Regions from separate parts of the Microbacterium sp. ZXT2-5 genome, predicted to be linked through region 1. Evidence: predicted binding sites of a transcription regulator. Region 1 holds the regulator's gene; the other holds the start of a gene.
The links. Region 1 encodes LexA, which represses DNA repair genes until DNA is damaged. Its sites were predicted from a motif close to TCGAACANNTGTTCGA; they were not measured.

Region 1 (5,469 bases):
CCGGCCGGCTCACCGGTGTGCACGAGGTAGGGGCGGCCGCTGATGTCGACGACCGCCTGCGCGAGCGCCTCGTCGAGCGGGACCAGCGCGTCGCCGTAGCGCGAGATGCCGGACTTGTCGCCGAGCGCCTCGCGGATCGCCTGTCCGAGCACGATCGAGATGTCCTCCACCGTGTGGTGCGCGTCGATGTCGGTGTCGCCGGAGGCGCGGACGGTGAGATCGGTGAGCGAGTGCTTCGCGAACGCGGTCAGCATGTGGTCGAAGAAGGGCACCGTGGTGTCGATGCGGCTGCGGCCGGTGCCGTCGAGATCGAGCTCGAGCTCGACCGTGGACTCGCTCGTGGCCCGCCGCAGCGAGGCGGTGCGGGATGCGGCGCTCATGACGTCGATCCTACCGAGGCCAGTGCGTCCAGGAACGCGGTCGTCTCCTCCTCGGTCCCGGCGGTGACGCGGAGGTGATTCGGGATGCCGACATCGCGGATGAGCACGCCCTCGTCGTACAGCGCGCTCCAGGTCGCGCCCGGATCGGGCACCCCGCCGAACAGCACGAAGTTCGTCCACGACTCGTGCGGCGTGTAGCCGAGGGCCTCGACGGTCGCCGAGATGCGGTCGCGCTGCCCCACGATCTCATCCACCATGCGCAGCATCGTCGGGGCGTGACGCAGGGCCGCCGTGGCCGCCGCCTGCGTCAAGGCGCTGAGGTGGTACGGGAGCCGCACCAGCCGGAGCGCGTCGATCAGCGCCGGGTCGGCCGCGAGATACCCCACGCGGGCACCCGCGAAGGCGAACGCCTTGCTCATCGTGCGCGACACCACGAGCCGCTCGCGACCGGGCAGCAGCGTCAGCGCCGAGCGCTCGTCGTGGGGCGCGAACTCGAAGTACGCCTCGTCCACGATGACGATGCCGTCGGTCGCGTCGTAGACCGCCTCGACGACGTCGAGGCCCAGGGGCGTGCCCGTGGGGTTGTTCGGCGAGCACAGGAAGACGACAGCCGGCGACACGTGGGCGACCTGCGCGGCCGCGTCCGCAGCCTCGATCGAGTAGTCGGAGGACCGCGTCCCGGCGATCCAATCCGCCCCGGTCCCCCGCGTCAGGAGCGGGTACATGGAGTAGGTGGGCCCGAAGCCGAACGCCGTACGGCCGGGTCCGGCGAAGGCCTGGAGGATGTGCTGGAGCACTTCGTTGGACCCGTTCGCGGCCCAGATCTGCTCGCGGGTGAGCCCGTGTCCGAGGTAGTCGGCGAAGCCCTCGCGCAGGGCGGTGAACTCGCGGTCGGGATACCGGTTCACATCGCGCAGGGCGAGGGCGATGGAGTCGAGGATGTCGTCCGCGACCTCCTGCGGAACCGGATGCGTGTTCTCGTTGACGTTCAGGGCGACGGGAAGCGGTGCCTGCGGAGCGCCGTAGGGCGTCTGCCCGCGGAGATCGGCGCGTAAAGGGAGGTCTTCGAGACGTGCACTCACCCCTCCCATGGTAGAGCCGCGCGACACGCTCCCGCCTCGGATGACGTCGGCGGCGCGGTTCGGCCGGGCCCTACTCCGCCGAGCCGTACTCCGCCGGGATCGCCAGGCTCTGCCCGGCCTGGACGGTGACGCCGTCGAGTGCGTTCAGGCGGACGATGGCGTCGACCACGTCGCGGGGGTCGTGCCCGGGCGCGACGTCCTCCGCGATCGTCCACAGCGAGTCGCCGTGCGACACGGTGACGGTGCTGAACGACCCCGCCGGCGCACCGGCGTCGCGGGTGGCGAGAGCCGCCCCGCCGCCGATGACCGCGGCGCTGAGCGCGATCACCGCGGGCATCGCCGCCAGCGTGGCCAGGACGCGGCGGCCCCGCACCGTGAGTCGCAGACGCGTCGCACGCGCCGGCGAGGGAACGGACGTCGTGTAAGCGATCGCGGTCATGGTGTCTCCTCGTGATGGGGAGAGATTCGCATTCCCCGCTCGGCCGGGAGCGGGGAGTGCGAACCTCTCTTCCGAAGCTATCTTCGACTCTCGACGGTGTCAAGACTCGGCCCGAGTGCCGAATGATCGAACGCGACACGCGGACGGGTTGTTCCCCGTACCCCCGGTATGCGGATACGGTTTCGATACGAGAACCCCACCACGGGCCTCCGACATTCGAAGAAACAGCGCTCGCGGGCGCAGGACGGGAGCCGGAAGATGAGCGACGCGGCCGGGCGCGACAAGCCCCAGACTCGTCGGCGCAAGAGCCTCAGCGACAAGCAGCTCGCGATCCTCGAGGTGATCCAGCGCTCCATCGCGCGCCACGGGTACCCGCCGAGCATGCGCGAGATCGGCGACGCCGTCGGCCTGAAGTCGCTGTCGAGCGTGACCCACCAGCTCAACCAGCTCGAGCTCAGCGGCTACCTCCGCCGCGACGCCGGCAAGACGCGGGCGATGGAGGTGCTCATCGACCTCCCCGGGTCGGCGACCGAGAGCCCGGCCGACGCCGCGCCCTCGCTGGGCGACGCCGCCCTGGTGCCCCTCGTCGGGCGGATCGCCGCCGGCGTGCCCATCACCGCCGAGCAGCAGGTGGAGGAGATCTTCCCGCTGCCCCGCCAGCTCGTCGGCAAGGGGGACCTCTTCATGCTCAAGGTCTCGGGCGAGTCGATGATCGACGCCGCGATCTGCGACGGCGACTGGGTCGTCGTGCGCGCGCAGGCCACCGCCGACAACGGCGAGATCGTCGCGGCGATGCTCGACGGCGAGGCCACGGTCAAGACCTTCCGGCAGCGCGACGGCCACACATGGCTGCTCCCCCGCAACTCCGCGTTCGAGCCGATCCTGGGCGACGAGGCGACGGTGCTGGGCAAGGTCGTGGCGGTGCTGCGCGCGGTCTGAGCGGCTTTCACCCGAAACGCGTGACGAAGGTCCTGGCGGGGCAGCGGCGCGGCGCGCTATAAGGGGGGGATGACCGACACGACCGGCATCGCCGACGCCGCCGACCTCCGCGCGCGCCTCGAGGCGCTCGAGGCGGAGAACGCCCGACTCCGCGGTGATTCCGCGCAGGGCGCCAGGACGTCGACCGAGCCGCCCGGCAGCCGCTGGCGCGCCTTCTTCTCGGCGCTGTGCATCGTCATCGCCACGATTCTGGTGCCGGTGTCGATCGTCGCCGCGTGGGCACGCGTCGAGCTGGTCGACGAGACGCGCTTCGTCGAGACGTTCGCACCGCTGGCCGACGACCCGCAGGTTCAGGCGCTGGTCGTGCAGGAGGTCACCGCGGCGATCGACGAGTCGCTGAACCTCGAGACGGTCGTGAACGATCTCTTCGACGGCATCCAGCAGCTCGATCTGCCGCCGCGCGCCCTCGCCGCCCTCGATCTGCTGCGCTCCCCCGCCGCGCAGGGCGTGCAGAACCTCGTCGACACGACCGTCACGCGCCTCGTGCAGTCGGAGGCCTTCGCCGACGTGTGGGAGACGGCTCTGCGAGCCAGTCACCGCTCGCTGCAGGCCGTCGCGGCGGGAGGTACGGCCGGCGGCGCCGTGGTGATCACCGGCGAGGGGGAGATCGGCATCCAGCTGGGCCCGATCATCGCGGAGGTGAAGGACCGCCTCGTCGACCGCGGCATCGGGATCGCCGAGCAGATCCCCGAGATCGACAGGACGATCGTGGTGGCCCAGAGCGACGCCCTCACGGTCGTCGGCACGGTCTACAACCTCGCGGTGGCCGCGGGGTGGTGGACGCCGCTGCTGGCCCTCGTCCTCTTCGTCGCGGGGATCGCCATCGCCCGGCGGCGCTCCACGGCGGTCCTGGGAACAGGCGTCGGCATCGCGGTCGGCGCGGCCGCGCTCGCGATCGCCCTGGGCGCCGGCGGCGCCGTGCTCGCGCTGAGCGGACCGAACCTCGGCGTGCCGGCCGGCGCGCTCGCCTCGATGTACGAGCAGATCACCGGCGCCATGCGCGACACCGCGGTGGTGCTGACGCTCCTCGGCGTGGTGATCGCGGTGATCGCGTGGATGTCGGGGCGCTGGCGCGGCGCTCAGGCGGCACGCCACGGGGTCGCGTCGATGAACGCCGGGATCCGGACCGCCGCCCTCCGGCGGGGCGTGGACACCGGCCGAGTCGGCTCGTGGCTCTTCGCACAGCGCGTGCTCGTCCGGGTGGTCCTCGGCGTCCTCGCGGTGCTGTGGCTGATGCTCCTGCGGCCGTTGTCGGTCGGAGAAGTCTTCCTGGTCCTGATCGTCTGGCTCCTGGTGTGGTGGGTCACCGAACTGCTGCAGCGCCGGCCGGAGGACGCCGAGGCGGCGGCCGCGACCGACGTGGTCGCGGTGCCCCCCGCCGACGGCGCCGGGCCGGCGGGCGTCACCGACGGCGACACCCTCGTCCTCGACTCCGAGGCGGACACCCTCGTGATCGACGCGGATGCCGACACCGTGGTGGTGGAGACGCCGGATGCCGCGACCGGCGGGGCCGCGGCATCCGGGACCAAGAAGCGCCGCTAGGCCGGAACGCGCGTCCGCGCCGCCCGCGTCGCCTCGACGAGGTTCCGCAGCGACGTCACCGTCTCGCCGTACCCCCGCGTCTTGAGGCCGCAGTCCGGGTTCACCCACACGCGGCGCAGCGGGAGCTCGGCGACCGCGCGGTCGAGGAGCTCCGAGATCTCGTCGACGGACGGCACGCGCGGCGAGTGGATGTCGTACACGCCCGGCCCGATGCCGGCCGCGAAGCCCGACGACGCGATGTCGCCGATCACCTCGCCGCGGCTGCGGGCGGCCTCGATGGAGGTGACGTCGGCGTCCAGTGCCGCGATCGCATCGATCACGACGTCGAACTCCGAGTAGCACAGGTGCGTGTGCACCTGCGTCGCGGGTGCCGCGCCGGCTGTGGCGAGGCGGAAGGACGCCACCGACCACGCGAGGTACGCCGGCTGGTCGGCCACCGCCAGCGGGAGCAGCTCCCGCAGCGCCGGCTCGTCGACCTGGATCACGCGGATGCCAGCGTCCTCGAGGTCCGCGATCTCGTCGCGCAGCGCGAGGGCGACCTGGTTCGCGGTCTCGGAGAGCGGCTGGTCGTCGCGGACGAACGACCAGGCGAGGATCGTCACCGGCCCGGTCAGCATGCCCTTCATCGGCTTGTCGGTGAGCGACTGGGCGAACGTCGACCACGCCACCGTGATCGGCGCCGGACGCGACACGTCACCCCACAGGATCGACGGCCGGGTCGCGCGCGAGCCGTAGGACTGCACCCAGCCGTTCTCGGTGACGGCGAATCCGTCGAGGTGCTCGGCGAAGTACTGCACCATGTCGTTGCGCTCGGCTTCGCCGTGGACGAGGACGTCCAGCCCGAGATCCTCCTGCAGGGTCACGACGCGCGCGATCTCGTCGCGGAGGAACTGCTCGTACTCCGCGGCGTCCAGCTCGCCGCGGCCGTGCCGCGCACGCGCACGCCGGATCTCGTCGGTCTGCGGGAACGATCCGATCGTCGTCGTGGGCAGCAGCGGCAGGGCCAGCTGCGCGTCCTGGGCAGCGA
Region 2 (5,469 bases), on a different contig from region 1:
CACGCCGAAGTGCACCCCCGCGATGACGGCCGCACTGGCCAGGACGGATCCCAGCAGCGCTGCGAACACGCCCTCGAGGATGAAGGGCGTCTGGATGAACCGGTTGGATGCCCCGACCAGGCGCATGATGCCGAGCTCCCGTCTTCGCGCATACGCCGAGAGCCGGATCGTCGTGGCGATGAGGAGGACGGCCGCGATGAGCATCAGAGCCGCGATGCCGACAGCGATGTAGGTCGCCACCGTCAGTGCGGAGAAGAGCGGCTCGAGGTACTGCAGCTGGTCCTGCACCTGCTCGACCCCCGCAGTGCCCGTGAACGCCTCGATGATGACGGCCGACTGCGCCGGATCGACGAGCGTGATGCGGAAGGTCTCGTTCACCTGCTCGGGGGTGACGACGCTGGCGTCCTCCTCCCCCACCAGGTCGAGCAGCTCCTCGTAGGCCTGCTGATGGTCGAGGAACACCATGTCGCGGATGAGGGGCGACAGCGCGCTGCCGTCGAGCTTGCCGCGGACCTCCTCGATCTGCTCGGGCGTCGCCTCCCCGTCCGCGCACGTCGCCTCGTTCGTGGAGATCTCGGTGCACATGTAGATCGCGACCTGCGCGCGGTCCACCCAGAAGTCGCGCATCGTCACGATCTGCATCTGCATGAGGATGGCGGCGCCGACGAACGTCAGCGACACGAACGTGACGAGGATCACCGAGATGACCATCGAGACGTTCCGCCGGAGGCCGGTGAACGCCTCCGACATGATGAGTCCGAACCTCATGAGGTGGGCCCCACTTCGTCGTCGGGATCGGTTTCGCCGAGTCCGAGCCGGTCGGCGAGCCCCAGCTCCGCCACCTCGATCTGGTCGATGACGGGCATCGTCTGCGTCTGCGACGGCACGGCCGCGGAGGGAGGAGCGGATGCCTCCCCGGCCGCGGCGTCCTCGCCCACGGGCTCCTCGACCGCATGCTCGAGCGCCTGCGCCTTCCGCAGCTCGTCCGCCGCGAGCGCCGCCGCGGTCGCGGCCGTGGCGGCCGCGACGGCCGCGCTGGCGACACCGGGAGACACGGCATCCGTCTCTCCCGCCTGCTCGTCGTCACCGCGCACGAGAGTCGGGTCGAGGCCCGCCGCGGCGGCGAGCGAGGCCTCGCGCTGGACCTCGAGCACCGCGGTGAGGGCGGCCACGGCGGCCGCGCCGCGCTCGGGCTCCGGCGTGAGGCTGGGCAGATTCGAGCGGTCGCCGTAGCCGCCGTGCCGCTCGTCGCGCACGATCTCGCCGTGGCGGAGCTCGATCACGCGACGCTGCATCTGGTCGACGAAGCCGGCCTCGTGGGTGGCCATGACCACCGTCGTGCCGCCGGCGTTGATGCGGGCGAGCAGCTGCATGATGTCGATGGAGGTCGCGGGGTCGAGGTTGCCGGTGGGCTCGTCCGCGAGCAGGATCTGCGGACGGTTGACCAGGGCGCGGGCGATCGCGACGCGCTGCTGCTCACCACCCGAGAGCTCGTGAGGGAACCGCTTCTCCTTGCCGGCGAGTCCGACGAGGGCGAGCACCTCGGGCACGGCCTGCTGGATGAAGGCGCGTGAGGAGCCGATCACCTGCAGGGTGAAGGCGACGTTCTGGAAGACCGTCTTGGTGGGCAGCAGCCGGAAGTCCTGGAACACGGCGCCGACATGGCGGCGGAAGTACGGCACCTTGCGGTTCGACAGCGTGCGCAGGTCGCGGCCGAGCACGACGACCCGCCCTTCGCTCGGCGTCTCTTCGCGGAGGATCAGCCGCAGGCACGACGACTTCCCCGATCCCGAGGCGCCGACGAGGAAGACGAATTCCCCGCGCTGCACTTCGAAGTCGACATCGCTCAGGGCAGGCTTCGCAGTGCCGCGAAAGCGCTTCGTGACGTTCTCGAACCGGATCATGGCCTAACGAGCCTATGCGGATGACCCCCGGTGCGGTCCAGCGACACCCGAGGCTGAGGCATCCGCCGTCCGCGGATTCCCCCTTCTGTGATGGGGTCACGCGCCGCTCGCCCGCCCCGACGGAATGTCGTAGGTATGTTCTAGTGTCACAGCATGACCACCTCCGAACCGGACGGCGCGGCCGACGCCCACCCGCACGCGGGCGTCGAGCATGTGGACGACGTGCCGGTCGATGAAGACGCGTGGGCCGGCGCCGCCGCGGCAGTGCCCGACGAGCTCGACCTCGTGACCGAGGTGGACGACATGATGGCGGTCTTCGCCTCGGAGCGCTTCGTCCGCGTCGACGCCCTGCGGCGTCGCGCACTCGCCGACGAGCGCTACGGCGACGCGATCGCCGCCGTCGTCGAGAGGTCGGTGCGGCTGGAGCTCGCGGCGGCGCTGCGCGTCACCGAGGCCGCTGCGGCGCACCTGCTGGGCATGGCCCAGGCCCTCGTGCACCGGTACCCGGCGGTGCTCGAAGCCCTCCACCGCGCCAGGATCAGCGAGCGGCATGCCGAGATCCTGGTCGACGCGCTCGACGGCGTCGAGCCCGATGTGCGCGCCAGACTCACCGAGCGCGCGGCACAGCTGGCCGAGGAGCTTCCCGTCGGCGCGTTCCGCAGACAGCTCAGCAGAATGATCGAGAGCGAGCGCTCGGCGACGCTCGCGGAACGTCACGAGGCCGCTCTTCGACAGCGCCGCGTGGTGGTCGAGCCCGCCGACGATGGCATGGCGTGGCTGCACGCCTTCATCCCTGCAGTGGAGGCACGCGCGATCCAGGGCCGGATCACGGCCATGGCCAGAGTGCTGGGCGCGGCGGCCGATGAGGAGCGCACGCTCGATCAGCGGCGTGCCGACGTGCTCGGCGACCTGCTCGTCGACGGCGACACCGCGGCGCTCGTGCCCCAGGCGCGCGGCATCCGGGCCGCCGTCACCGTCACCGTGCCGGCTCTCGCATTGCTGGATGCGGCATCCGGCCCGGGGGACTCCCCCGACGCGCCGGCGGTGGTCGAGGGCGTCGGGCCGATCACGCTGTCGCGGGCGCGAGAGCTGTGCGGGGGCGCCGACGGCTGGATGCGGGTTCTCACCCATCCCGAGACCGGCGCGGTGCTCTCCGTCGGTCGCGACCGGTATCGTCCGCCGCCGGGGCTGAGGCGGCTGGTCCGGTGGCGAGCCGACAGATGCATGGCTCCCGGATGCGGGATCCCGGCCTCCAGATGCGAGATCGATCACACCGTGGCGTGGGAGCACGGCGGCGAGACCTCGCTCGACAATCTGGCTCCCCTCTGCAAGGGCCACCATACGATCAAGCACCACGGCGGCTGGCGGGTCGAACAGGTCGCAGAAGGCGGGGGCGCGCTGCAGTGGACCTCCCCTGCCGGCCGACGCTACCTCGTCACGCCCGAGCGGCGCGTGCCCGTCTTCCGCGCATCGGCCGCCGAGCCTGCCGCACCGTTCTGACGCGGATGCCGCGACCGGCGCGGGTCGGCCCGTCCGGTACGGTCACCCGTGCCCGGCGGAGGTCAGTCGTCGTCGTCCTTGCGCTTGCGCCAGCGGATGCCCGCCGAGATGAACCCGTCGAGATCGCCGTCGAAGACGATCGCGGGGTTGCCGACCTCGTAGCCGGTGCGGAGATCCTTCACGAGCTGCTGCCCGTAGAGGAAGTACGACCGCATCTGGTCGCCCCAGCTCGCGGTGATGGTGCCGGCGAGCTCCTTCTTCTTCGCCGCCTCCTCCTCGCGCTTGAGCAGGAGCAGGCGGGTCTGCAGCACGCGCATGGCGGCAGCGCGGTTCTGGATCTGCGACTTCTCGTTCTGCATCGACACCACGATGCCCGTGGGGAGGTGCGTGAGCCGGACGGCGGAGTCCGTCGTGTTGACGGACTGGCCGCCGGGACCGGACGAGCGGAAGACGTCGACGCGGATCTCGCCCTCGGGGATGTCGACCTCGACGGCCTCCTCCATCACCGGGATGACCTCGACCGCGGCGAACGACGTCTGGCGCTTGTCGGCCGAGCCGAACGGGCTGATGCGCGCGAGGCGGTGCGTGCCGGCCTCGACCGACAGCGTCCCATAGGCATAGGGCGCGTCGACCTCGAACGTCGCCGACTTGATGCCCGCGCCCTCGGCGTACGACGTGTCCATCACCTTGACGGGGTACTTGTGGCGCTCCGCCCAGCGCAGGTACATGCGCATGAGCATCTCGGCGAAGTCCGTGGCGTCGTCGCCGCCCGCGCCGGAGCGGATCGTGACGACCGCGGAGCGCTCGTCGTACTCGCCGTCCAGGAGCGTCTGCACCTCGAGCTGGCTGACGATGTCCTCGAGCTCGGCGATCTCGTGACGCGCCTCCTCGGCGGAGTCCTCGTCGTCCATCTCGTTGGCGAGTTCCACGAGCACGTCGAGGTCGTCGAGGCGCCGCTCCACGTCGGTGACGCGCTTGAGCTCGGCCTGGCGGTGGCTGAGGGCGCTGGTGACCTTCTGGGCCTTCTCGACGTCGTCCCACAGGTCGGGCGCGCCGGCCTCCTCGCTGAGGCGGGCGATGTCGGCGGTGAGTGCCTCGACGTCGACCACGGCCTTGATGTCGGCGAACGTGGAGCGCAGGGCCTGGATGTCGGCGGAGGGATCGAAGTCGAGCATGACACTCCAGACTAACGTGGAAGCGATGACCGATCACGCAGGCGCCCCCACTGCCCGCGACGTGCTGTGGCGGTTCGGCCCGATGATCTACGGCCCCACGGTGCTGTTCGCGCTCGGCGAGGGCGCCGTCATCCCGCTCATCCCCGTGATCGCCGCTCAGCTGGGCGCGGATGTCGCCACCGCCGCCCTCGTCGCCTCGGCGCTCGTCGTCGGGCAACTGTGCGGCAATCTCCCCGCCGGCTGGGCCGTCGCCCGCATCGGCGAGCGTCTCACGATGGCTATCGCCGGGTTCCTCTCCCTCGCCGGTGTCGCCGGCATGGCGCTCGCTCCCTCGCTGGGCCTGTTCGCGACCGCGGTGTTCGTCATCGGGTTCTGCGCCGCCGCGTTCGGACTCGCACGACATTCCTTCATGACCACCCGCGTGCCGCTCGCCTTCCGGGCGCGCGCCCTGTCGCTGCTGGGCGGCACCTTCCGGCTCGGCATGTTCATCGGCCCGTTCGTCGCCGCCGCGCTGCTGGCGCTGCTCGGCGACGAGCGCGCCGCGATCTGGTTCTTCGGCGGATGCCTCGTCGGCACGATCCTCCTGGTGCTGCTGGGTCCCGACCCCGAGAAGAAGCTCCTCGTCCCCGGAGCGCCCGGCGCGGGCGACGGGCGCATGGACACCGAGGACACCGGCGAACCCGTCACGGGCTCGATCCCGATCCGGCGCACCGGTGGCTCGGGCAGCACGCCAGGGCCGGGCACGGGCGTGCTGCGCACCATGTGGCGCCACCGCCGTGTGCTCTCCACGCTCGGGCTGGCCGCGGCATCCCTCTCATCCGTCCGCTCCGCACGCCAGGTCGTCCTGCCGCTGTGGGGCGTGTCGATCGGCCTGGACGCGCAGACGATCG

Region 2: ACZBH1_RS13895 (HNH endonuclease signature motif containing protein) is a predicted target of LexA. The motif match lies at 2,032-2,047, and genes of this name have one in related genera.

Annotation. Positions count from the first base shown of each region.
Region 1 is NZ_JBUZWD010000001.1:29,298-34,766, forward strand. It holds gene hisB (imidazoleglycerol-phosphate dehydratase HisB) at 1-380, opposite strand, end outside; gene ACZBH1_RS00155 (histidinol-phosphate transaminase) at 377-1,471, opposite strand; gene ACZBH1_RS00160 (LysM peptidoglycan-binding domain-containing protein) at 1,533-1,901, opposite strand; gene lexA (transcriptional repressor LexA) at 2,160-2,840, shown strand; gene ACZBH1_RS00170 (hypothetical protein) at 2,910-4,442, shown strand; gene metE (5-methyltetrahydropteroyltriglutamate--homocysteine S-methyltransferase) at 4,439-5,469, opposite strand, start outside.
Region 2 is NZ_JBUZWD010000002.1:81,430-86,898, reverse strand. It holds gene ftsX (permease-like cell division protein FtsX) at 1-768, opposite strand, end outside; gene ftsE (cell division ATP-binding protein FtsE) at 765-1,904, opposite strand; gene ACZBH1_RS13895 (HNH endonuclease signature motif containing protein) at 2,058-3,404, shown strand; gene prfB (peptide chain release factor 2) at 3,467-4,579, opposite strand; gene ACZBH1_RS13885 (MFS transporter) at 4,605-5,469, shown strand, end outside.